One region of the Streptacidiphilus rugosus AM-16 genome, then DNA from elsewhere that is predicted to be linked to it. Evidence: predicted binding sites of a transcription regulator. Region 1 holds the regulator's gene; the other holds the start of a gene.
What was found. Region 1 encodes HspR, which represses chaperone genes until heat shock. Its sites were predicted from a motif close to TTGAGNNNNNNNNNCTCAA; they were not measured.

Region 1 (10,745 bases):
GGTCTTGCCGTTCACGCCGCGGCCGAGGTCGAAGGAGAAGGACACCCCGTCCCCCTGGCTGAAGACCGTGCGCGTGCCTCCGTCGGCCTCGTTGAAGACCCAGGCGGAGAGGCTGAAGCTCTTGGAGACGTCGACCAGGGGGTCGGCCGCCTCGGCGTAGGAGCCGGCGTTGCTGCTCAGCCGCAGCACGTACCCGTCGACCACGTGGTCCAGCTTCGCGCCCGGTGACATCGCCAGGTTCGCGTGGCCGGAGCGGTCCGCGAGCAGGTTGGACTGGCCGGGGACGGTGGGGGCGACGGCGGAGGGCGTGCCCGACGGCGCCTGGGAGGTCTTTGCCGTGGCGGTGGCGGTGGCCGTGCCGTGGGCGACCGGCTTCCCCCCTGAGCCGCTCAGGGCGAGGGCGGTGACCCCGGCGCCCAGCAGGCAGACCGCCAGGACGACTCCGATCACCGTGAACCGCTTCTTGCGGCGCGCCTGCGCCTCGTGCGTGTCCGCCATCGCGGCCCAGTCCGGCTGGGCCGCGCTCGGGGCGGCGGCCGCGCCGAAGGGCGAGGACGGGTAGCCCGCCGGGGGCTGCTGGGGACGCTGGAAGGACTGGGTGGGCACCTGCGCCTCGGCCTCGGTCCGCTGCCCCGGAAGCCCCGGCAGCGGGTGGCCGGGACCGCCCTGCTGCGGGATCTGCGGGGTCGGGCCGGGGTAGCCGTAACCGGTCGGCTGGGCGGGCACGCCAGGCCGGCCGGGCGGCGTGTCCTGCGGGCTCTGTGCCGGCACACGTGGGTCCGGACGGCCGGGGGTCCGGCCCGCTCCCTGGTTCTGCCACGGGTCGGGCTGCCCTGCGCGGTCGTCGGGTATCGGTGTGCCGTCAGTCATGCGTCAGATGGTATGAGGAGACGACTTCTGACACCACGACGGCCCCGCACCGGAACGCTCCGGTGCGGGGCCGTCGTGGTCGCGGCTGCGCGGGATCAGGACGAGACGGGCTCCGGCGCCTCGGCCTCGGCCTCCGGCGCGGCCGGGTCGGCCTTGACCGACTCCAGCAGCAGCTGGGCCACGTCCACGACGCGCAGCGCTTCCTTGGCCGCGCCCTCGTTCTTCTTGCCGTTGACCGAGTCGGAGAGCATCACCAGGCAGAACGGGCAGGCGGTGGAGACGATGTCGGGGTTGAGCGACAGCGCCTCGTCCACGCGCTCGGTGTTGATGCGCTTGCCGATCCGCTCCTCCATCCACATCCGCGCGCCACCGGCGCCGCAGCAGAAGCCGCGCTCCTTGTGACGGTGCATCTCCTCGTTGCGGAGCCCGGGGACCTTCTCGATGATCTCGCGCGGCGGCGTGTAGACCTTGTTGTGACGGCCCAGGTAGCACGGGTCGTGGTAGGTGATCAGACCCTCGACCGGGTTGACCGGGAGCAGCTTGCCCTCGTCGATCAGGTGCTGCAGCAGCTGCGTGTGGTGGATGACCTCGAAGTGGCCGCCCAGCTGCGGGTACTCGTTCGCCAGGGTGTTGAAGCAGTGCGGGCAGGTGGCGACGATCCGCTTGACCGGGGCGTCCTCCAGCGCCGCGTTCAGCGTCTCGACGTTCTGCGCGCCGAGCATCTGGAAGAGGAACTCGTTGCCCAGGCGGCGCGGGGAGTCACCGGTGCAGGTCTCCTCCTTGCCGAGGATCGCGAACTTCACGCCCGCGGTGTGCAGCAGCTCGGCGAAGGCCTTGGTGGTCTTCTTGGCCCGGTCCTCCAGCGCGCCGGCGCAGCCGACCCAGTACAGGTACTCGACCTCGGCCGGGTCGATGTCCTCGCCGATGACGGGGACCTCGATGCCGGTCTCCTTCTTCAGCTCCTTGACCCAGTCCAGGCGGGCCTTGGTGGCCAGACCCCACGGGTTGCCCTTGTTCTCCAGGTTCTTCAGCATCGTCCCGGCCTCGGTCGGGAAGTTGCTCTCGATCATCACCTGGTAGCGGCGCATGTCGACGATGTGGTCGATGTGCTCGATGTCCACCGGGCACTGCTCGACGCAGGCGCCGCACGTGGTGCAGGACCACAGCACGTCCGGGTCGATGACCCCGTTCTCCTCCGCGGTGCCGATCAGCGGGCGCTCGGCCTCGGCCGCGGCCTCGGCGGGGACGCCGGACTTGTCCTCACCCGCGAGCAGGTAGGGCGCCTTGTTGTAGGCGTGGTCGCGCAGCGACATGATCAGCAGCTTGGGCGAGAGCGGCTTGCCGGTGTTCCACGCGGGGCACTGCGACTGGCAACGGCCGCACTCGGTGCAGGTGGAGAAGTCGAGGATGCCCTTCCAGGAGAACTCCTCGATCTGGGAGACGCCGAAGACCGCGTCGTCGGCCGGGTCCTCGAAGTCGATCGCCTCGCCGTTCGACGACATCGGCAGCAGCGCGCCGAGCGAGACCTCGCCGGTGGCGTTGCGCTTGAACCAGATGTTGGGGAAGGCCAGGAAGCGGTGCCAGGCGACGCCCATGTCGGTGTTGAGCGCGACGGTGATCATCCAGATGAACGACGTCGCGATCTTGATCCCGGCGGTCAGGTAGATCATGTTCGACAGGGTCGCGACCGAGGCGCCGGAGAAGGCCTGCACCAGCGGGTAGGACACCAGGTAGGACGCCTGGTAGTGGTCCACCCCCGCGAGGGCGCCCTCGAGGCCGCGCAGCGTCATGATGCAGAGGCCGACGATCAGGACGACGGCCTCGACGAAGTACGCCTGGCCGAAGTTGGAGCCGGCGAAGCGGGACTTGCGGCCGGCCTTGTTCGGCTTGCTCAGCTGGCGCACCACGATCAGCACCAGGATGCCGATGGTGGTCAGCGTGCCGACCGCCTCGACGAAGAGGTTCCAGATCGTCCAGTGACCGATGACCGGCAGCACGAAGTCGGCGTCGAAGAGCTGGCCGAAGGCGTTCACCAGGGTCAGCACCAGGCTGAAGAAGCCCACCGCGACGAACCAGTGCGCGACGCCGATGACGCCCCACTTGTTCATCCGGGTGTGGCCGAGGAACTCCCGCAGGACGGTGACCGTCCTGGCCTTCGGGGCGTTGTTGCGCGCGCCGGCCGGCAGTTTCTGGCCGAGCCTGACGAAGCCGTAGATCTGCAGGATCGCGCGCACGAAGAGCGCCACGCCGACCACGGCGAGGACGAGCGACACGATGATCGCGGCGATTTGCATGGGGGCTCCACCTCATGACCTACGGAGCAGACAATTACTCAGTAGTAACTTATCGCAGTTCATGCCGAGAGTATCGAGTCCATGACCCAAACCACAGCCGAAGCACGGGTGACCTACGTCATCAGCCCCCTTGCGGGCTAAGGACGACATAAAGTTGAGCGGCCCACACTCACCTCTGTTGACGCGGGGAGATTTGTGAGGCACGCTTGAGTCTGTTCAGCTCAACTTCCTCTCTTTGGAGGGTTCAACGATGGCTCGTGCGGTCGGAATCGACCTCGGTACGACGAACTCTGTCGTCAGCGTCCTCGAAGGCGGTGAGCCCACCGTCATCACCAACGCAGAGGGCGCCCGGACCACACCGTCCGTCGTCGCCTTCGCGAAGAACGGCGAGGTGCTGGTCGGCGAGGTCGCCAAGCGCCAGGCGGTCACCAACGTCGACCGGACCATCCGCTCCGTGAAGCGCCACATGGGCACGGACTGGAAGATCAACCTCGACGGCAAGGACTTCAACCCCCAGCAGATCTCCGCGTTCATCCTGCAGAAGCTCAAGCGGGACGCCGAGGCCTACCTGGGCGAGAAGGTCGCCGACGCGGTGATCACCGTCCCGGCGTACTTCAACGACTCCGAGCGTCAGGCGACGAAGGAGGCCGGTGAGATCGCGGGCCTCAACGTCCTGCGCATCGTCAACGAGCCGACCGCCGCCGCGCTGGCCTACGGCCTCGACAAGGACGACCAGACCATTCTGGTCTTCGACCTCGGTGGCGGCACCTTCGACGTCTCGCTGCTGGAGATCGGCGACGGCGTCGTCGAGGTGAAGGCCACCAACGGTGACAACCACCTCGGTGGTGACGACTGGGACCAGCGCGTCGTCGACCACCTGGTCAAGCAGTTCCAGAACGGCCACGGCGTCGACCTGTCCAAGGACAAGATGGCGCTGCAGCGTCTGCGCGAGGCGGCCGAGAAGGCCAAGATCGAGCTCTCCTCCTCCACGGAGACCACGATCAACCTCCCCTACATCACGGCCTCGGCCGAGGGCCCGCTGCACCTGGACGAGAAGCTCACCCGGGCCCAGTTCCAGCAGCTCACCGCGGACCTCCTGGACCGCTGCAAGAACCCCTTCCACAACGTCATCAAGGACGCCGGCATCCAGCTGTCCGAGATCGACCACGTGGTCATGGTCGGCGGCTCCACCCGCATGCCGGCCGTCGCCGAGCTCGTCCGCGAGCTGACCGGCGGCAAGGAGCCCAACAAGGGCGTGAACCCGGACGAGGTCGTCGCCATCGGCGCGTCCCTCCAGGCCGGTGTCCTCAAGGGCGAGGTCAAGGACGTCCTGCTGCTCGACGTCACCCCGCTGTCCCTCGGCATCGAGACCAAGGGCGGCATCATGACCAAGCTGATCGAGCGCAACACCACGATCCCGACCAAGCGCTCCGAGATCTTCACCACGGCCGAGGACAACCAGCCGTCCGTGCAGATCCAGGTCTACCAGGGCGAGCGCGAGATCGCGGCGTACAACAAGAAGCTCGGCATGTTCGAGCTGACCGGCCTGCCGCCGGCCCCGCGCGGCCTGCCGCAGATCGAGGTCACCTTCGACATCGACGCCAACGGCATCATGCACGTCTCCGCCAAGGACCTGGGGACGGGCAAGGAGCAGCGCATGGCCGTCACCGGCGGCTCGGCCCTCCCCAAGGAGGACATCGAGCGGATGATGCGCGAGGCCGAGCAGTTCGCCGACGACGACCACCGTCGTCGCGAGGCCGCGGAGACCCGCAACACCGCCGAGCAGCTCGTCTACACGACCGAGAAGTTCGTCAAGGACAACGAGGACAAGGTCCCCGGCGAGGTCAAGGACGAGGTCAACGCCGCCGTCGTCGAGCTCAAGGACAAGCTGAAGGGCGAGGACACCGCGGCCATCCGCGAGGCGTCCGAGAAGCTCTCCACCGTCTCCCAGAAGCTGGGCCAGGCCCTCTACGCCAACGCCGGCGGCGACGCCGCGGCCGCGGCCGGTGCTCCTTCCGACGCGCCGGGTGCGGACGCCCACGCCGACGACGACGTGGTCGACGCCGAGATCGTCGACGACGAGAAGCGCGAGGGCGGTGCCAAGTGACGACGGAGGAGACGCAGGGCAACGCTGAGGAGCCCGGCGCCGCTTCCGGCAAGGCCGCGAAGGGCCGCGGCTCGGCGGGCTCCAAGCCCGCCGACGCCAAGGCCGCCGCGGAGGAGGCCGGTGCGGGCGCCGAGTCCGCCGCCGAGCTGCGCAAGCAGCTCACCGAGCGCACGGCGGACCTCCAGCGGCTCCAGGCCGAGTACCAGAACTACCGCAAGCGCGTCGAGCGCGACCGGGTGACGGTACGGGAGATCGCGGTCGCCGCGATCCTGGAGAACCTGCTCCCGGTGCTGGACGACATCGGCCGCGCCCGCGACCACGACGAGCTGACGGGCGGCTTCAAGTCGGTCGGCGAGTCGCTGGAGACGGTCGTCGCCAAGCTCGGCCTGCAGCAGTTCGGCAAGCAGGGCGAGCCCTTCGACCCGCAGCTGCACGAGGCGCTGATGCACAGCTACTCGGCGGACGTGGACGAGACGACCTGCGTGCAGATCCTGCAGCCCGGCTACAAGATCGGCGACCGGATCATCCGTCCGGCGCGGGTCGCGGTGGCCGAGCCGGAGCCGGGCGGCTCCGCGGCCGAGGACAGCTCGGACGAGGACGCCTCGGACGAGAAGAAGTCGGAGAAGTCCGCGGCTTCCCCCAAGGGCGAGAGTGACGCGGACGAGTAGCCGGCCAGGGGTCGGCCGCCGACTGGCTGAGGCCAGTACGGCGGCCGGCCCCGGCCACTGTCTGACAACGCGGTGAGGAGGAGAGCTTTTGAGCGGCAAGGACTACGTGGAGAAGGACTACTACAAGATCCTGGGCGTGCCCAAGGACGCCTCCACCGCTGAGATCAAGAAGGCCTACCGCAAGCTGGCCAGGGAGTTCCACCCCGACGCCAACAAGGGTGACAAGGCCGCCGAGGAGCGCTTCAAGGAGATCTCCGAGGCGAACGACGTCCTCTCGGACCCGAAGCGCCGCAAGGACTACGACGAGGCGCGCGCGCTCTTCGCCAACGGCGGTTTCCGCACCGGCCAGGGCGGCGCGGGCGGCTTCAACTTCGATCTCGGCGACCTCTTCGGCGGCAGCGGGGGCGGCCAGGGCGGCACCTTCGGCGGCGGTGGCGGCGGCGGGATCGGCGACGTCTTCGGCGGCCTCTTCGGCCGCGGCGGGCGGGGCACGACGACGCAGCCGCGACGTGGCGCGGACGTCGAGTCCGAGGTCACCCTCAGCTTCGTCGAGGCGGTCGAGGGCGCGACGGTCCCGATCCGGATGACCAGCCAGGCCGCCTGCAAGACCTGTTCGGGCACCGGCGCCAAGGCCGGCACGACCCCGCGGGTCTGCCCGACCTGCGTCGGCACCGGGCACGTCAGCCGGGGCCAGGGCAGCTTCGCGCTCAGCGAGCCCTGCCGCGACTGCAAGGGCCGCGGCCTGCTGGTCGACGACCCCTGCGAGGTCTGCCACGGCAGCGGCCGCGCCACCTCGGCGCGGACGATGCAGGTGCGGATCCCGGCCGGCGTCGGCGAGGACCAGCGCATCCGGCTCAAGGGCAAGGGCGCACAGGGCGAGCGCGGCGGCCAGCCGGGCGACCTGTACGTCACCGTGCACGTCCAGCCGCACCCGGTCTTCGGCCGGCGCGGCGACAACCTGACGGTGACGGTGCCGGTCTCCTTCCCCGAGGCGGCGCTCGGCGGCACGATCAGGGTGCCCACTCTGGGCGGTCCGCCGGTCTCCATGAAGATCCCGGCGGGCACCTCCAACGGCCTGACCATGCGGGCCCGCGGCAAGGGCGCGGTCCGCAAGGACGGCACCCGCGGCGACCTGCTGGTGACGGTCGAGGTGGCGGTCCCCCCGGAGACGGAGGGCGAGGCCAAGGCGGCCCTGGAGAAGTACCGCGAGGCGACCGCCGCGGACGACCCGCGGGCGGCTCTGTTCAAGGCAGCGGAGGAGGCGTGAGATGCCCGGCGTGAACGACGGAAACGCTGCGGGCGCGGCCGGCGGCGGCGCGCCACGCGGTGTGCGGGTGACCTACCAGCTGACGGAGTACAGCCCCGTCTACGTCATCTCGGTCGCGGCGGAGCTGAGCGGGCTGCACCCGCAGACGCTGCGTCAGTACGACCGGCTGGGGCTCGTCTCCCCCGACCGCACCGCGGGCCGGGGCCGGCGTTACTCGGCTCGGGACATCGAGCAGCTGCGCGAGGTCCAGCGGCTCTCCCAGGAGGAGGGCATCAACCTCGCCGGGATCAAGCGCATCATCGAGCTGGAGAACCAGGTGGCCGCGCTCCAGGCGCGCGTCGCCGAGCTCCAGGGCGCGGCGGAGGCCGCGGCCGCGGCGGTGCACGCCTCCTACCGACGCGATCTGGTGCCGTACCAGCAGAGCTCGGCGCTGGTCGTCTGGCGCCCCAAGGGCCGCCCGGACGGCGGCCGCTGAGGCGCTGCCGTCCGTCGCACGCCCGGCCGGAAGCTCCCACCGAGGGGCCGTACCCGCAGGGGTACGGCCCCTCGGGCTTGCTCAGGCCGTGCGGACCGCGGTGAACCGCGGCAGGTGCCGCAGGGTGCCGGCCGTCACGGCGAGCCAGGCGGTGGCCAGCAGCGCGTAGAGGACGACCGCGAGAACCGCGAAGGCGACCAGGCCGGTGCGGGCGTAGAGGCCGGCCGCGCCGGTCACGCAGGTGCCGACGGGGAAGGTCCAGGCCCACCAGGTCATCGCGAACGGCATGCCGCCCCGCAGTCCGCGCAGCGTCGCCGTGCCGGCCAGGGCCAGCCAGAGCAGGGCGAAGCCGATCACGGGGACGCCGTAGAGCAGTGCGAAGGACTGGAACGCGACCGGACCGTGGGCGGCGAACTGGGTCACCGCGGTCACCGACTGCCCGAGCGGGCCCAGCACCAGGAAGAGAGTCGGCACCAGGGCCGGGGGCAGCGGACCCTCGTGGGCCAGGCGGCCGAAGAGGGTGGGCAGCAGCACCAGGACCGCGATCAGGCTCATGCCGAACATGGCCAGGCAGGCGTAGAGCAGGGTCAGCTGCGCCTGACCGGCGGGCAGGTGCGGGATCAACGCCGGGCCGAGCGCGGCCGAGACCATCGGCGCGACCACGGGCAGCAGCCAGGTCGGCGCGGCGTCGGCGCGGGCGGTCCCGTAGCGGGTCGCCAGCCGGTACATCACCGCTCCGGCCGCCCAGAGCGCGTAGCCGGTGCCGACCGTCCACAGCACCACGTCCAGTGCCAGGGCGAGCTGGTGGCCGAGCAGCGGCTCGCCCGCGCCCAGCGCGCCGAAGCCGACGGCGAGCAGCGCCATCGGCGGGCAGCCGAGGAAGACCGCCACGGAGGCGTCGTCCAGCGGCCGGACCCGCTCGTGGTGCAGCCGTCCGGCCAGCCGGACGAGGGTCAGCGTCAGCAGGCCGGCGAAGCCCAGCACCCAGAAGAGCGCGGCCCAGGCGCCGAGCGCCCGGCCGACCGCGCCGGGCAGCGCGTGGGCGCCGTTGGCCATGATCGCCGTGCCCATCACCGCGGCGTACCAGTTCGGTCCGAACCGGCCCGCGGCCTCGACGAAGCGGTGGCCGGTGAGCCGCCGGGTGAGCGGCGCGCTGGGCGTGGTGGTTGCCATATCTCCACCATCGCCGCAGGTCGGAGCGGTCGGTAGGGAGTCCGTGGCGATGAGGGCATAAGCTGCGTCTATGAGTACGAGCCCGGCTCCCCTCTCCCCGCGCGTCCCGGACCTGGGCGCGCTCGAGCTGCTGCTCGAAGTGGTCAGGCTGGGCAGCCTGGGCCGGGCGGCCGCCGCTCTCGGCATCACCCAGCCCGCGGCCTCCGCCAGGATCGCGTCCATGGAACGGCAGATCGGCGTCACCCTGCTGGACCGCTCCCCGCGCGGCTCGCGTCCCACCGAGGCGGGGGCGCTGGTCGCGGAGTGGGCCGGGCAGGTGGTCGCCGCGGCACGCGGCCTGGACGCGGGCATCGCCGCCCTGCGCGAGCAGCGCGACGCCAGGCTCCGGGTCTCGGCGAGCCTGACGGTGGCCGAGTACCTGATGCCGGGCTGGCTGCTCGCGCTGCACGCCGCCCTCCCCGGCACCGCGGTGACACTGCGGGCGGCGAACTCCGCGGAGGTCGCCGCGCAGGTGCTCGCGGACGAGGCCGACCTGGGCTTCGTCGAAGGGGTCCGGCTGCCCGCCGGCGTCGACGGCGTCGTCATCGCCCACGACCGCCTGGTGCTGGTCGTCTCCCCGACGCACCGCTGGGCTCGCAGGCGCGCACCGCTGACCGCGGACGAGGTCGCCGCCACCCCGCTGATCCTGCGCGAACAGGGGAGCGGCACCCGCGAGGTGCTGGACGCCGCGCTGGCCGCGTCGGGCGGCCTGGCCGCCCCGCTGCTCACCCTCGCCTCGACCACGGCGCTGAAGTCCGCGGCCACCAGCGGCGCGGGACCGGCCGCGGTCAGCGAGCTCGCCGTCGCCGACGAGCTCGCCTCGGGCCGGCTGGTGGCCGTGCCGGTCGAGGAACTCCCCCTCCAGCGGCCGCTGCGGGCGATCTGGCCCAAGGGCAGCAAGCCCAAGGGTCCGGCACGGGAGCTCCTCTCCCTGATCAGGAGCGTGCGGCCGAACCGTCAGGGCTGACCGCCAGCGCCGCCCCTCACCACTTCTGACGGTCCCGCAGCACCGGGAACTCCTCGCGGGTCCTGGCCACGACCGCCGGGTCGAACTCCACCGTGAGCACCTGCTCCCCGGTCCCCGCCTCCCCCAGCACCTCGCCCCACGGATCGACGACCACGCTAAGACCGGCCTGCTCCACACCGCCGTGCGTCCCCGCGTTGTTGCAGGCGAAGACCAGCGCCTGCTCCTCCACGGCCCGCGCCCGGGCCAGCAGCGACCAGTGCGCCGTCCGCCGGGCCGGCCACGCCGCGGGAACGACGAAGAGCTCGGCGCCGCGGTCCAGCATCGCCCGGAACAGCTCGGGGAACCGCAGGTCGTAGCAGGTGGCCAGGCCCATCCGCCCGAACGGCGTGTCCACGACGGCCAGTTCCTCGCCCGCGGCCATCAACGCGGCCTCGCCGCTGTCGAAACCGAAGCGGTGGATCTTCCGGTAGAGGGCGTGCAGTTCGCCGTCGGGGGCGAAGAGCAGCGAGGTGTTGTAGAGCGGCCCCTCCGGGTCCCGCTCGACGATCGAACCGGCGTGCAGCCAGACGCCCGCGTCACGGGCGGCAGCCGACATGGCGTCAGCGGTCGGTCCGTCCAGGGTCTCCGCCCCCGCCTGCCAGCCCTCGTAGGCGAAGCCGCCGAGCGGCCACAACTCGGGCAGGACCACCAGATCCGAGCCGCGCAGCGAGCGCACGAGCTCCGCGATCCGCACCCGGCGTTCGGCGGCGGACTCCCGCTCGTTCACATCGATCTGGACAAGAGAGGCGCGCACGGTACCACCCGCTTCGTCAAGGGCCCTACGATCAACACGGGAAAGCGCCGACCTGGGAACACCAGGCAGCGTAACGTGCCCATAGCGCAATT
Region 2 (10,745 bases), on a different contig from region 1:
GCTCTCGGAGAGGCCCGTCGGCCAGTCGCCGCTCTTGACGTGCGACTTGATCTGCTCGCCGATGCGCGTCGCCTCGCGCCGCGCCTGCTCGCGGACCGCGCGGGCCTGCTCCTTGGCCTCGTGGGCCTCCTGCTTGGCGGAGCGGGCCTGCTCCTTGGCCTCGCGGGCCTGTTCGCGGGCCTGCTCCTTGGCGACGCGCCACTCCTCCTTGGCGCGCTGCCAGGAGTCGTGGTCGGCACGCCAGGCGTCGTCCCCGAAGCGGACCTGACGGCGCGACTCCTTCGCGGCCGCCCGCATCTCCTCACGCAGCACCTGCGCGGAGTCGCGGACGTCCTCGCGGATCTGGTCGGCGAGCTGGGAGACGGAGTCGTGGATCTCTGCCTCCAGGTCGGCCAGCTCCGCACCGCGCGCGGTCAGCTCGGCCCGGCCGGCCTCGGTGATCCGGTAGACCTTGCGGCCGCCCTCGACCGAGTGCTCGACCAGGCCCTCCTGCTCCAGCTTGGCCAGACGGGGATAGACCGTCCCGGCGGAGGGGGCGTAGAGCCCGTGGAAGCGTTCCTCCAGCAGGCGTATCACCTCGTAGCCGTGGCGCGGCGCCTCGTCGAGCAGCTTGAGCAGGTAGAGACGCAGGCGGCCATGGGCGAAGACAGGACGGCTCATGCCTCGTCAGCCCCCTTCTGGAAGTCGATCGCGAGCGGTGCGGCGTCGGAGGGGGCGTCCTCCTCGTCGGGCCGGCGCAGGACGGCGACCGAGCCGGAGACCGTGGTGATCTTCACACGGCTGGTGCCCGCGCCGAGCGTACCCGTGATCCGCTTGGCTCCCCACATGCCGCTGACCTGTAGCTGGTCGAAGGAGGAGGAGATGGCGCCGCTGGTGGTGTCGGCGCGGACCTGGGCATCCGCCGGGGCGGGGATGCGAACGGCCACCTCACCGGAGACATTGGTCAGCTCCACGTCGGCGGCCGCCGGACGGTCGAGGTCGACCGTCATCGCGCCGCTGACGGAGTTGGCCTTCAGCGCGCCGCTGGTACCGGCGAAGACGGTGAGCGCGCCGGACACGGTATTGATCTTAAGCCCTCCGGACGTCTCGTGGGCCTCCACGGCGCCGGAAACCGTGTTGGCGTCCACCGGGCCGCTGACCCGAACCAGCGTCAGACCGCCGCTGGCGGAGTTGGCGTGGACCCGGCCGGTGATGCCGGAGACGATCGCGTCGGAGGAGGCCGAGCCGATCTCGACGTCGACGTCGGCGGGGACGACGAGGGAGACCACCGCGCGGCGCTTCTGCCGCAGGCCCTCGAACCAGCGGCCCAGCGCCTTCCACTGGAAGTCCTTCCAGTGCAGATCCTCGTAGGTGATCTCCAGCTCGCCGCCGTTCAGCGTGATCTGGAGCGGCGGGCCCTCGACCTCCGACACCTCGAGCCGCGCCGGGCTGTCGCCCGCGACGACGTTCACGGCGCCCGCCATGGTGCGCACCTTCACGCGCCGCACCGGCTCGCCGAAGGTGAGCTTCTGCGGCTCGCTGACGGTCCACTGCTCGGACATATCGGACTCCCCGATGGGTCTGGCCGCGCCACCTGAGGCGCGCCCTCTGGTATTCACGATATATCGCGCCGGACGAGAGTCAAGCTATATCGCGAAAGTCAGGGTCCGCCTCAGGGACGCGTCAGGGTCGCCTCGCCCTCCGGTACCAACCGCCGCCGGCCGCCGCTACTCCTCGTCCTCGTCGTCGAGCCGCGCCAGCCAGGTGGCGAGACGCTCGATGGGCACCTCGAACTCGGGGTTCAGGTCGACGAACTCCTGCAGCCGGTCGGCCAGCCAGTCGAAGCCGACCTCCTCCTCGCCACGGCGGCTCTGCAGTTCCTCGATGCCACGGTCGGTGAAGTACATCCATGTCTCCCAAGCAGAAGGGCCCGGTCCCGCGCGAACGCGGGACCGGGCCCGTCGGTACTGCCCTCACACTACGTCAGGGCCGCCGGTCAGGACCGGCGAGTCAGAGCGAGAACACCTCGTCGACCAGGCCCTGCTGCTCCTGCGCGTGCCGCTTCGCCGAGCCGACCGCCGGGGCGGACGAGGCCTGGCGCGCGACCCGGCGCAGCCGGCCGCGGTTGGCGGAGGGGCCGACCACGACGTCGATGTGGTCCACCAGGTTGAGCGCGATGAACGGCCACGCGCCCTGGTTCGAAGGCTCCTCCTGCGCCCACACGTACTGCACGTCGGCGCCGTAGCGCTTGAGCTCCTCCTGGAGCTCCGCCACCGGCAGCGGGTACAGCCGCTCGACGCGGACGATCGCCGTGTCGGTGATGCCGCGCTCGGTGCGGGCGGCCTCCAGGTCGTAGTAGAACTTGCCGGCCGTGATCACGACCTTGCGCACGTTCGCCGGGTCGACCGTGGAGTCGCCGATGACCGGGCGGAAGCCGCCCGAGGTGAACTCGTCCGCCTTCGACGCCGCCGCCTTCAGACGCAGCATCGACTTCGGGGTGAAGACGATCAGCGGCTTGTGGTGCGGGTTGTGGACCTGCCAGCGCAGCAGGTGGAAGTAGTTCGACGGGAGCGTCGGCATCGCGACCGTCATGTTGTTCTCCGCGCACATCTGCAGGAAGCGCTCGGGACGCGCGGACGAGTGGTCCGGCCCCTGGCCCTCGTAGCCGTGCGGGAGCAGCAGCGTGACGCCCGAGTTCTGGCCCCACTTGGTCTCGGCGGAGGTGATGAACTCGTCCACCACCGTCGAGGCGCCGTTCACGAAGTCGCCGAACTGCGCCTCCCACATCACCAGCGCGTCCGGACGGGCCAGCGAGTAGCCGTACTCGAAGCCCATCGCCGCGTACTCGGAGAGCAGCGAGTCGTAGACGGTGTAGCGGGCCTGGTCCTCCGTCAGGTAGAGGAGCGGGGTGTAGTCCTCGCCGGTCTTGTTGTCGACCAGCACCGCGTGCCGCTGGCCGAAGGTGCCGCGGCGGCTGTCCTGGCCGGCCAGACGGACCGGGTGGCCCTCCATCAGCAGCGAGCCGATGGCGAGGGTCTCGCCCATGGCCCAGTCGATGGTGCCGTCCTCGATCATGGCGGCGCGGCGCTGCAGCTGCGGCAGCAGACGCGGGTGCACCGTCAGCCAGTCGGGCAGCGCGACCTGGGACTCGGCGATGCGCTTGACCATCTCCTGGGAGATGCCGGTGCCCACCGCGACCGGGAAGGTCGCCTGCGGACGCTCGGACACGGCGGGGACCGGCGTCACGTTGGCCTCGCGGACCTCCGCGAAGACCTTCTCCAGCTGGTCCTGGTAGTCCTTGAGCGCCTGCTCGGCCTCTTCCAGGGTGATGTCGCCGCGACCGATCAGGCCCTCGGTGTAGAGCTTGCGCACCGAGCGCTTCTTGTCGATCAGGTCGTACATCAGCGGCTGGGTGAAGCTCGGGTTGTCGGCCTCGTTGTGACCGCGGCGGCGGTAGCAGATGAGGTCGATGACGACGTCCTTGTGGAACGCCTGGCGGAACTCGAAGGCCAGCCGCGCGACGCGGACCACGGCCTCGGGGTCGTCGCCGTTCACGTGGAAGATCGGGGCCTCGATCATGCGCGCCACGTCGGTGCAGTACATCGAGGAGCGCGAGGCGGCCGGGGCGGCGGTGAAGCCGACCTGGTTGTTGATCACCACGTGCACGGTGCCGCCGGTGCGGTAGCCGCGCAGCTGCGACATGTTCAGCGTCTCGGCCACCACGCCCTGGCCCGCGAAGGCCGCGTCGCCGTGGATCTGGATCGGCAGCACGTCGAAGGAGTCGCCGGCCTTGTCCAGGATGTCCTGCTTGGCGCGGGCGATGCCCTCGACGATCGGGTCGACCGCCTCCAGGTGGGACGGGTTGGCGGCGAGCGAGACCTTGATCGTCTCGCCGTCCAGGCCGGTGAAGGTGCCCTGGGAGCCCAGGTGGTACTTCACGTCGCCGGAGCCGTGCATCGACTTCGGGTCGAGGTTGCCCTCGAACTCGCGGAAGATCTGCGCGTAGGACTTGCCGACGATGTTGGCCAGCACGTTCAGGCGGCCGCGGTGGGCCATGCCGATGACGGACTCGTCCAGGCGGGCCTCGGCGGCCGAGTCGAGCACCGCGTCCAGCAGCGGGATGACGGACTCGCCGCCCTCCAGCGAGAAGCGCTTCTGGCCGACGTACTTGGTCTGCAGGAAGGTCTCGAAGGCCTCCGCCGCGTTCAGGCGGCGCAGGATGCGCAGCTGCTCCTCGCGCTCCGGGCGGTCGTGGCCGCGCTCGACGCGGGCCTGGATCCAGCGGCGCTGCTTCGGGTCCTGGATGTGCATGTACTCGATGCCGACGGTGCGGCAGTACGAGTCGCGCAGCACGCCGAGGATGTCGCGGAGCTTCATCATCGTGTGGCCGGCGAAGCCGCCGACGGCGAACTCGCGCTCCAGGTCCCACAGGGTGAGCTCGTGCGCCTGGACATCGAGGTCCGGGTGCTTGCGCTGCTTGTACTCCAGCGGGTCGGTGTCGGCCATGAGGTGGCCGCGCACGCGGAAGGAGTGGATCAGCTCCATCACGCGGGCGGTCTTGTTGACCTCGTTGTCGTGGCCGCGGGCCACGTCGGTGGCCCAGCGGACCGGCTCGTACGGGATGCGCAGCGACTCGAAGATCTTGTCGTAGAACTCGCCCTGGCCCAGCAGCAGCTGGTGCATGGTGCGCAGGAACTCGCCGGACTGCGCGCCCTGGATGACCCGGTGGTCGTAGGTGGACGTCAGCGTCATCACCTTGGAGACGCCCATCCGCGCCAGCGTCTCCTCGGCGGAGCCCTGGAACTCGGCCGGGTACTCCATCGAGCCGACGCCGAGGATGGTGCCCTGGCCGGGCATCAGGCGCGGCACGGAGTGGACGGTGCCGATGCCGCCGGGGTTGGTCAGCGAGCAGGTCACGCCGGAGAAGTCGTCGACGGTGAGCTTGTTCTGCCGGGCGCGGCGGACGATGTCCTCGTAGGCCTGCCAGAAGCCGAAGAAGTCGAGCGTCTCGGCCTTCTTGATCGCGGCCACGACCAGCTGCCGGTCGCCGTTCGGCTTGGTCAGGTCGATCGCCAGGCCGAGGTTGATGTGGTCCGGCTTGACCAGGAAGGGCTTGCCGTCCTTCTCCGTGAAGCCGTGGTTCATCGCCGGCATCGACTTGATCGCCTGGACCATGGCGTAGCCGATGATGTGCGTGAAGGACACCTTGCCGCCGCGGGCGCGCTTGAGGTGGTTGTTGATCACGATGCGGTTGTCGATCAGCAGCTTCGCCGGGATGGCGCGCACGCTGGTCGCGGTGGGCATCGAGAGCGAGGCGTCCATGTTCGTCACGATGCGGGCCGCGGGGCCCTTCAGTGCGACGAGCTCAGGGCCTGACGGTGCCTCGGCGGCGGCGGTCACGTTGGTGCTGTCCTTCACGGTGTCGGCAGGTTGGGCCGGAGTGGCCGGAACGCGCTGGGTCGGCGCGGAGGGCGCAGCCGGCTTCTGGGTGAGAGGCGCGGCCGCGGCAGCCGGAGCGGCTGCGGGGGACGGTGCGGGGACGGCGGCCGGAGGGGCAGCCGGTGCGGGGACGGCTGCCGCTGCCGGGGCCGTCGGCGCTGCGGACGCCCCGGTCACGACGACGGCGGTGGCACCCGCGTTCTGGGCCGTGCCGGCGGTGGCGGAGCCTGCCTTCGCAGCGCTCGCCTTGTAGTCGGCGAAGAAATCCCACCAGGCCCGGTCGACCGAGTTCGGGTCCTGGAGGTACTGCTGGTAGATCTCGTCCACGAGCCACTCGTTCGGTCCGAAGGCGGCACCGGGGCCGGCCTCGACCGTTGTGGCAGGTGAGCTGTTCGAGTTATGGGGGGACTGTGACGACACGGCGGCAACCGCCCTCTTCCGCTTCCGTGTGGATGGTGGACAGCGGGTAGTAAGGCTACGCCTCCGCCGCACGTCCGCGCAGGTCCCGCAGAGCAAGCGTCGCCCAGATCACAGTCCGGCCGCAAACATTGGCCGAAAAACAAGGTTAGATCTTGGACGTGATGGGGGAGAACGAGTGGCTGTTCGTGCGGTGGGGGGAGCCTGATTCGGGCGTTCTTGCGGTTCAGGACTGCCCGTGCGGCAGGATCGTCTGCGGGCGGCGGGGTCCCGGCAGGCTGACCCGGATCAGACAGCCCGCGGGGGCGTCGGCCACCGCGATGGTGCCCTCGTGCAGCTCGACCGCCCAGCGGGCGATCGCCAGACCGAGGCCGGTGCCGCCGTCGGCCCCCGGACCCTGGGCCGTGGCCACGCTGCCGCGCCCGAAGCGTTCGAACACCCGGGCCCGGTCCTCGGGGGAGATGCCGGGGCCCTCGTCCGCGACGTCCACCTGGAGGCCGCCGTCCTCGGCGCGCCGGGCGCGGACCGTGACGGTGCCGTCCTTGGGGCTGTGCCGGCAGGCGTTGTCGACCAGGTTGGCGACGACCTGGTGCAGCCGCTCCGGGTCGGCGGTGGCGGTGAGCCTGGCGGAGACGTCCAGGCGCAGCGAGACGTCCGTGCGTCTCCTGCTGGCCCCGCCGGAGACCGAGCCGTCCACGGTGAGCCCGCGCACGACGCCCGCGAGGAAGGGCTCCACCTCGAAGTCGCGCAGCTCCAGCGAGGCGACCCCGTCCGCCAGCTTGGAGAGGTCCAGCAGGTGGGCGACCAGGCGGCCGAGCCGCTCGGTCTGCTCCAGGGCGGCGGCCATGGTGGCCGGCTTCGGCTCCACCACGCCGTCCACGACGTTCTCCAGCACGGCGCGCAGCGCGGCTATGGGGGTGCGCAGCTCGTGCGAGACGTTGGCGATCAGCTCGCGCCGCTGCTGGTCCGCGGCGGCGAGGTCGTCGGCCATGGTGTTGAAGGCCACGGCCAGCTCGCCGACCTCGTCGAGCGAGCGGGTGTGCACGCGGCGGGTGTAGTCGCCGGCGGCCATGGCGCGCGCGGCGGCGGTCATCTCGCGCAGCCCCGCGGTCATGCCGTGCGCCAGCAGCTGGGTGATCAGCAGCGAGGCGATCACCGAGAAGACCATGACCACCCGGATCTGGGTGGAGGAGTTCAGCGCCAGGACGACCATCAGCGTGGAGATGCAGACCGAGGTCAGCACGAGCACGTTCAGCCTGGCCTTGACCGAGCGCAGCGGGTCCAGGGGGCGCATCCCGGCCCAGAACCGCTCGGCCCGGCCCGGGCGCGGCTCGGAGCGCGACGCCCGGGGCGGCGTCGCGGTGGTGCGTGGGTGTGGGGCCTTCCTGCTCACCAGGTCCTCACAGGTCGGGGGCTTTCGGGTCGAGCCTCCCGGCTCGGGGCCTCCGGTCGGGGGCCGACGGGCCGGGGAGGCTCACGGGTTCGGCGACTCCAGCGCGTAGCCGACGCCGTGGACGGTCCGGATCCAGTTCGCGCCGATCTTCCGGCGCAGTGCCTTCACGTGGCTGTCCACGGTGCGGGTGCCCGAGGCGTCGGTCCAGTCCCAGACCTCGGCGAGCAGTTGCTCCCTGGTCAGCACCGCGCGCGGCTGCTGCGCCAGGCAGGCCAGCAGGTCGAACTCGGTGGGGGTCAGGTGGACGTCGTCACCGGAGACCCTGACCCGGCGCTGGATGTGGTCGATCTCAAGATCGCCCAGGCGCAGCGTGCCGCCCATCGGGGTGCGTGCGGCCAGCTGGGCCCGCTCGATCCGGCGGAGCAGCACGTTGACCCGTGCGGCCAGCTCTCGCATCGAGAAGGGCTTGGTCATGTAGTCGTCCGCACCGACGCCGAGGCCGACCAGCAGGTCCGTCTCGTCGTCACGCGCGGTGAGCATCAGCACCGGCACGGGGCGCTGTGCCTGGATCCTGCGGCATACCTCCAGGCCGTCGAAGCCGGGCAGCATCACGTCGAGCACGACCAGATCGGGCTGCCAGGTCTGGAAGCAGTCCACGGCCGTCGGGCCGTCGTGGGAGACGGCGACGCGGAAGCCCTCTGCGCCCAGCCGGGCGGCGATCGACTCGGCGATCGTCGGTTCGTCCTCGACCACCAGCACTCTGCGCTGGTTGCCCAGGCCATTGTTCGTCTGCTGCTGTACATCCGTCACGGTCACGCCACCGCCCCCAGGGCCTCGCGTTCTCGGGTCCGGGCTGAATCGGACCCTCCGGTTCGTACGGTTCGTACGGTGCCCCCACCGAGCCGCTGCCATTCACTCGCAATCGCAGCGTACGGACCGGAGGCCCGCTGTGGCAGGCCGTCGTGGGATAAACCGACCCTTCGGGGGGTGGGCACGGTCCGAGACCATACCGTGCGTCACCTAGACGCGCGAGGACAGGTACACGACATCGGGAGCGCCGCGCTCCACATGGACCGGCACCTCGATCACTTCGATCCGGGCGAAACGGGCGCGCAGCCGTGACTCGAACTCCCTCGAGTGCGCCGCGCTCCACACCGCCAGCACCCCCTCGTCGGAGAGCGTCCGGTCGAGCAGGTCCAGGCCTGCCTCGCTGTACAGGGAGTCGTTGGACTCGGTCACGGTCCAGTCGGGGCCGTTGTCGATGTCGAGGCAGAGCGCGTCGTAGCGGACCTCGGTGGTGCGCAGGTGCTCCAGCAGGTCCGCGTGGACGATCTCGGTGCGCGGGTCCGCGTGCCCGGTACCGGCGAACGGGGCCAACGGGGCGTCACCCTCCGTATGCCATTCGATGATCGCGGCCTCCCGCTCGACGACGGTGATCCGTCCGGGGCGCCGGTCCTGCGAGGCCTCGGCGAGCGAGAAGCCCACGCCGAGCCCCCCGATCAGCAGGTGCGCCCCGCGCGGGGAATCCAGCGCGTCCAGCGCGGCGCTGATGAGCATGCGCTCCGACCGGCCGTCGGAGGTGTCCATCAGGAAGGTCCCGTTGGCGATGATCTCGAAGTGCGCGCCGCGGCGCCGCAGCGCGACCTCGCCGAAGGGGCCTTCGCGCCGGTCGAGCAGTTCGGGGGTGGCGTCGGCGTCGGTGTCGCGAGCGCCCTCGTGGTGGGTGGACATGGGCACTATCGTGCCCGACGCCGCTGATCGCTCAGAGCGAACAGCCCCCGGGGAACAATGCGAGGGTCATGAACCTTTAGTGCAGGTAACTCAACTTGCATGCCAGGGGAGAGATCATGGCTTCGACTTCCGCAACGCTCACCCTGCCGGTGCTGCCGCTCGACGACGACGCGGTACTCCCCGGCATGGTCGTTCCGCTCGACCTTTCCGACCAGGACGTCCGTGCCGCTGTGGAGGCCGCGCAGGCGGCGGTCCGGGAGACGGGGGCGCACGCCCCCGGCATCAGGACGGTGGCCAACGCCCGCAAGGCGCGCGTGCTGCTCGTCCCGCGGGTCGACGGCGCCTACGGCGCGATCGGCACGCTGGCCACGATCGAGCAGGTCGGCCGTCTCGCCGACGGCGACCCTGCCGCGCTGGTGCGCGGCGTGCGCCGGGTCAGGATCGGGGCGGGCACGACGGGCCCCGGCGCGGCCCTCTGGGTCGAGGCCGTCGCGGTCGAGGAGACCCCGGTCCCCTCGCCGCTGCCCGGCTCCGTCGCCGAGACCGTCCGCGAGTACAAGGCGCTGACCACCACCTGGCTGCAGAAGCGCGGCGCGTGGCAGGTCGTCGACCGGGTCGCCCAGATGGAGGGCGTCTCCGAGCTCGCCGACAACATCGGGTACGCCCCCTTCCTGACCGTGGCCCAGAAGGTCCAGGTGCTGGAGGAGCTCGACCCGATCACCCGGCTCAAGGTCTCGCTGCAGCTGCTGAAGGACCACCTGGCCGAGGCGGAGGTCCAGGAGACCATCCGCAAGGACGTCCAGGAGGGCATGGAGAAGCAGCAGAAGGAGTTCCTGCTCCGCCGCCAGCTCGACGCGGTGAAGAAGGAGCTGGCCGACCTCAACGGCGAGCCGGACTCCGAGGAGGAGGACTACCGCGCCCGCGTCGAGGCCGCCGACCTGCCCGAGAAGGTCAAGGAGGCCGCCCTCAAGGAGGTCGACAAGCTGGAGCGCTCCTCGGACGCGTCCCCCGAGGGCAGCTGGATCCGCACCTGGCTGGACACGGTCCTGGAGCTCCCCTGGAACACGCGGACCGAGGACGCCTACGACATCGCCGGCGCGCGGGCCGTGCTGGACGCGGACCACTTCGGTCTGGACGACGTCAAGGAGCGGATCGTCGAGTACCTCGCGGTCAGGAAGCGCCGGGCCGACCGCGGTCTCGGCCTGGTCGGCGGCCGCCGCGGCGGTGCGGTGCTCGCCCTGGTCGGTCCGCCCGGGGTCGGAAAGACCAGCTTGGGCGAGAGTGTCGCGCGGGCCATGGGACGTGAGTTCGTCCGCGTCGCCCTCGGCGGCGTCCGCGACGAGGCGGAGATCCGGGGCCACCGGCGCACCTACGTCGGCGCGCTGCCCGGCCGCATCGTGCGGGCGATCAAGGAGGCCGGTTCGATGAACCCGGTCGTGCTGCTCGACGAGATCGACAAGGTCGGCTCCGACTACCGCGGCGACCCGGCGGCGGCGCTGCTGGAGGTCCTGGACCCGGCCCAGAACCACACCTTCCGCGACCACTACCTGGAGGTCGAGCTCGACCTCTCCGACGTGGTCTTCCTCGCCACGGCCAACGTGCTGGAGGCCATCCCCGAGCCGCTGCTCGACCGGATGGAGCTGGTGCGCCTGGACGGCTACACCGAGGACGAGAAGGTCGTCATCGCCCGCGACCACCTGCTCCCGCGCCAGCTGGAGCGGGCCGGCCTGGGCAGCGACGAGGTCGTGGTCGAGGAGGACGCACTGCGCAAGCTCGCGGCCGAGTA

Region 2: lon (endopeptidase La) is a predicted target of HspR. The motif match lies at 9,035-9,053, and genes of this name have one in related genera.

The regions. Positions count from the first base shown of each region.
Region 1 covers NZ_JQMJ01000003.1:322,470-333,214, forward strand. Annotated here, with positions in the region: gene BS83_RS04915 (LamG domain-containing protein) at 1-870, opposite strand, end outside; gene BS83_RS04920 ((Fe-S)-binding protein) at 966-3,164, opposite strand; gene dnaK (molecular chaperone DnaK) at 3,415-5,271, shown strand; gene grpE (nucleotide exchange factor GrpE) at 5,268-5,939, shown strand; gene dnaJ (molecular chaperone DnaJ) at 6,028-7,206, shown strand; gene BS83_RS04940 (heat shock protein transcriptional repressor HspR) at 7,208-7,681, shown strand; gene BS83_RS04945 (SLAC1 family transporter) at 7,763-8,854, opposite strand; gene BS83_RS04950 (LysR family transcriptional regulator) at 8,925-9,860, shown strand; gene BS83_RS04955 (carbon-nitrogen family hydrolase) at 9,877-10,653, opposite strand.
Region 2 covers NZ_JQMJ01000004.1:6,380,264-6,391,008, reverse strand. Annotated here, with positions in the region: gene BS83_RS37855 (PadR family transcriptional regulator) at 1-660, opposite strand, end outside; gene BS83_RS37850 (DUF4097 family beta strand repeat-containing protein) at 657-1,541, opposite strand; gene BS83_RS37845 (DUF6104 family protein) at 1,707-1,886, opposite strand; gene BS83_RS37840 (multifunctional oxoglutarate decarboxylase/oxoglutarate dehydrogenase thiamine pyrophosphate-binding subunit/dihydrolipoyllysine-residue succinyltransferase subunit) at 1,990-5,838, opposite strand; gene BS83_RS37835 (sensor histidine kinase) at 6,062-7,228, opposite strand; gene BS83_RS37830 (response regulator transcription factor) at 7,310-8,038, opposite strand; gene BS83_RS37825 (spermidine synthase family protein) at 8,249-8,959, opposite strand; gene lon (endopeptidase La) at 9,076-10,745, shown strand, end outside.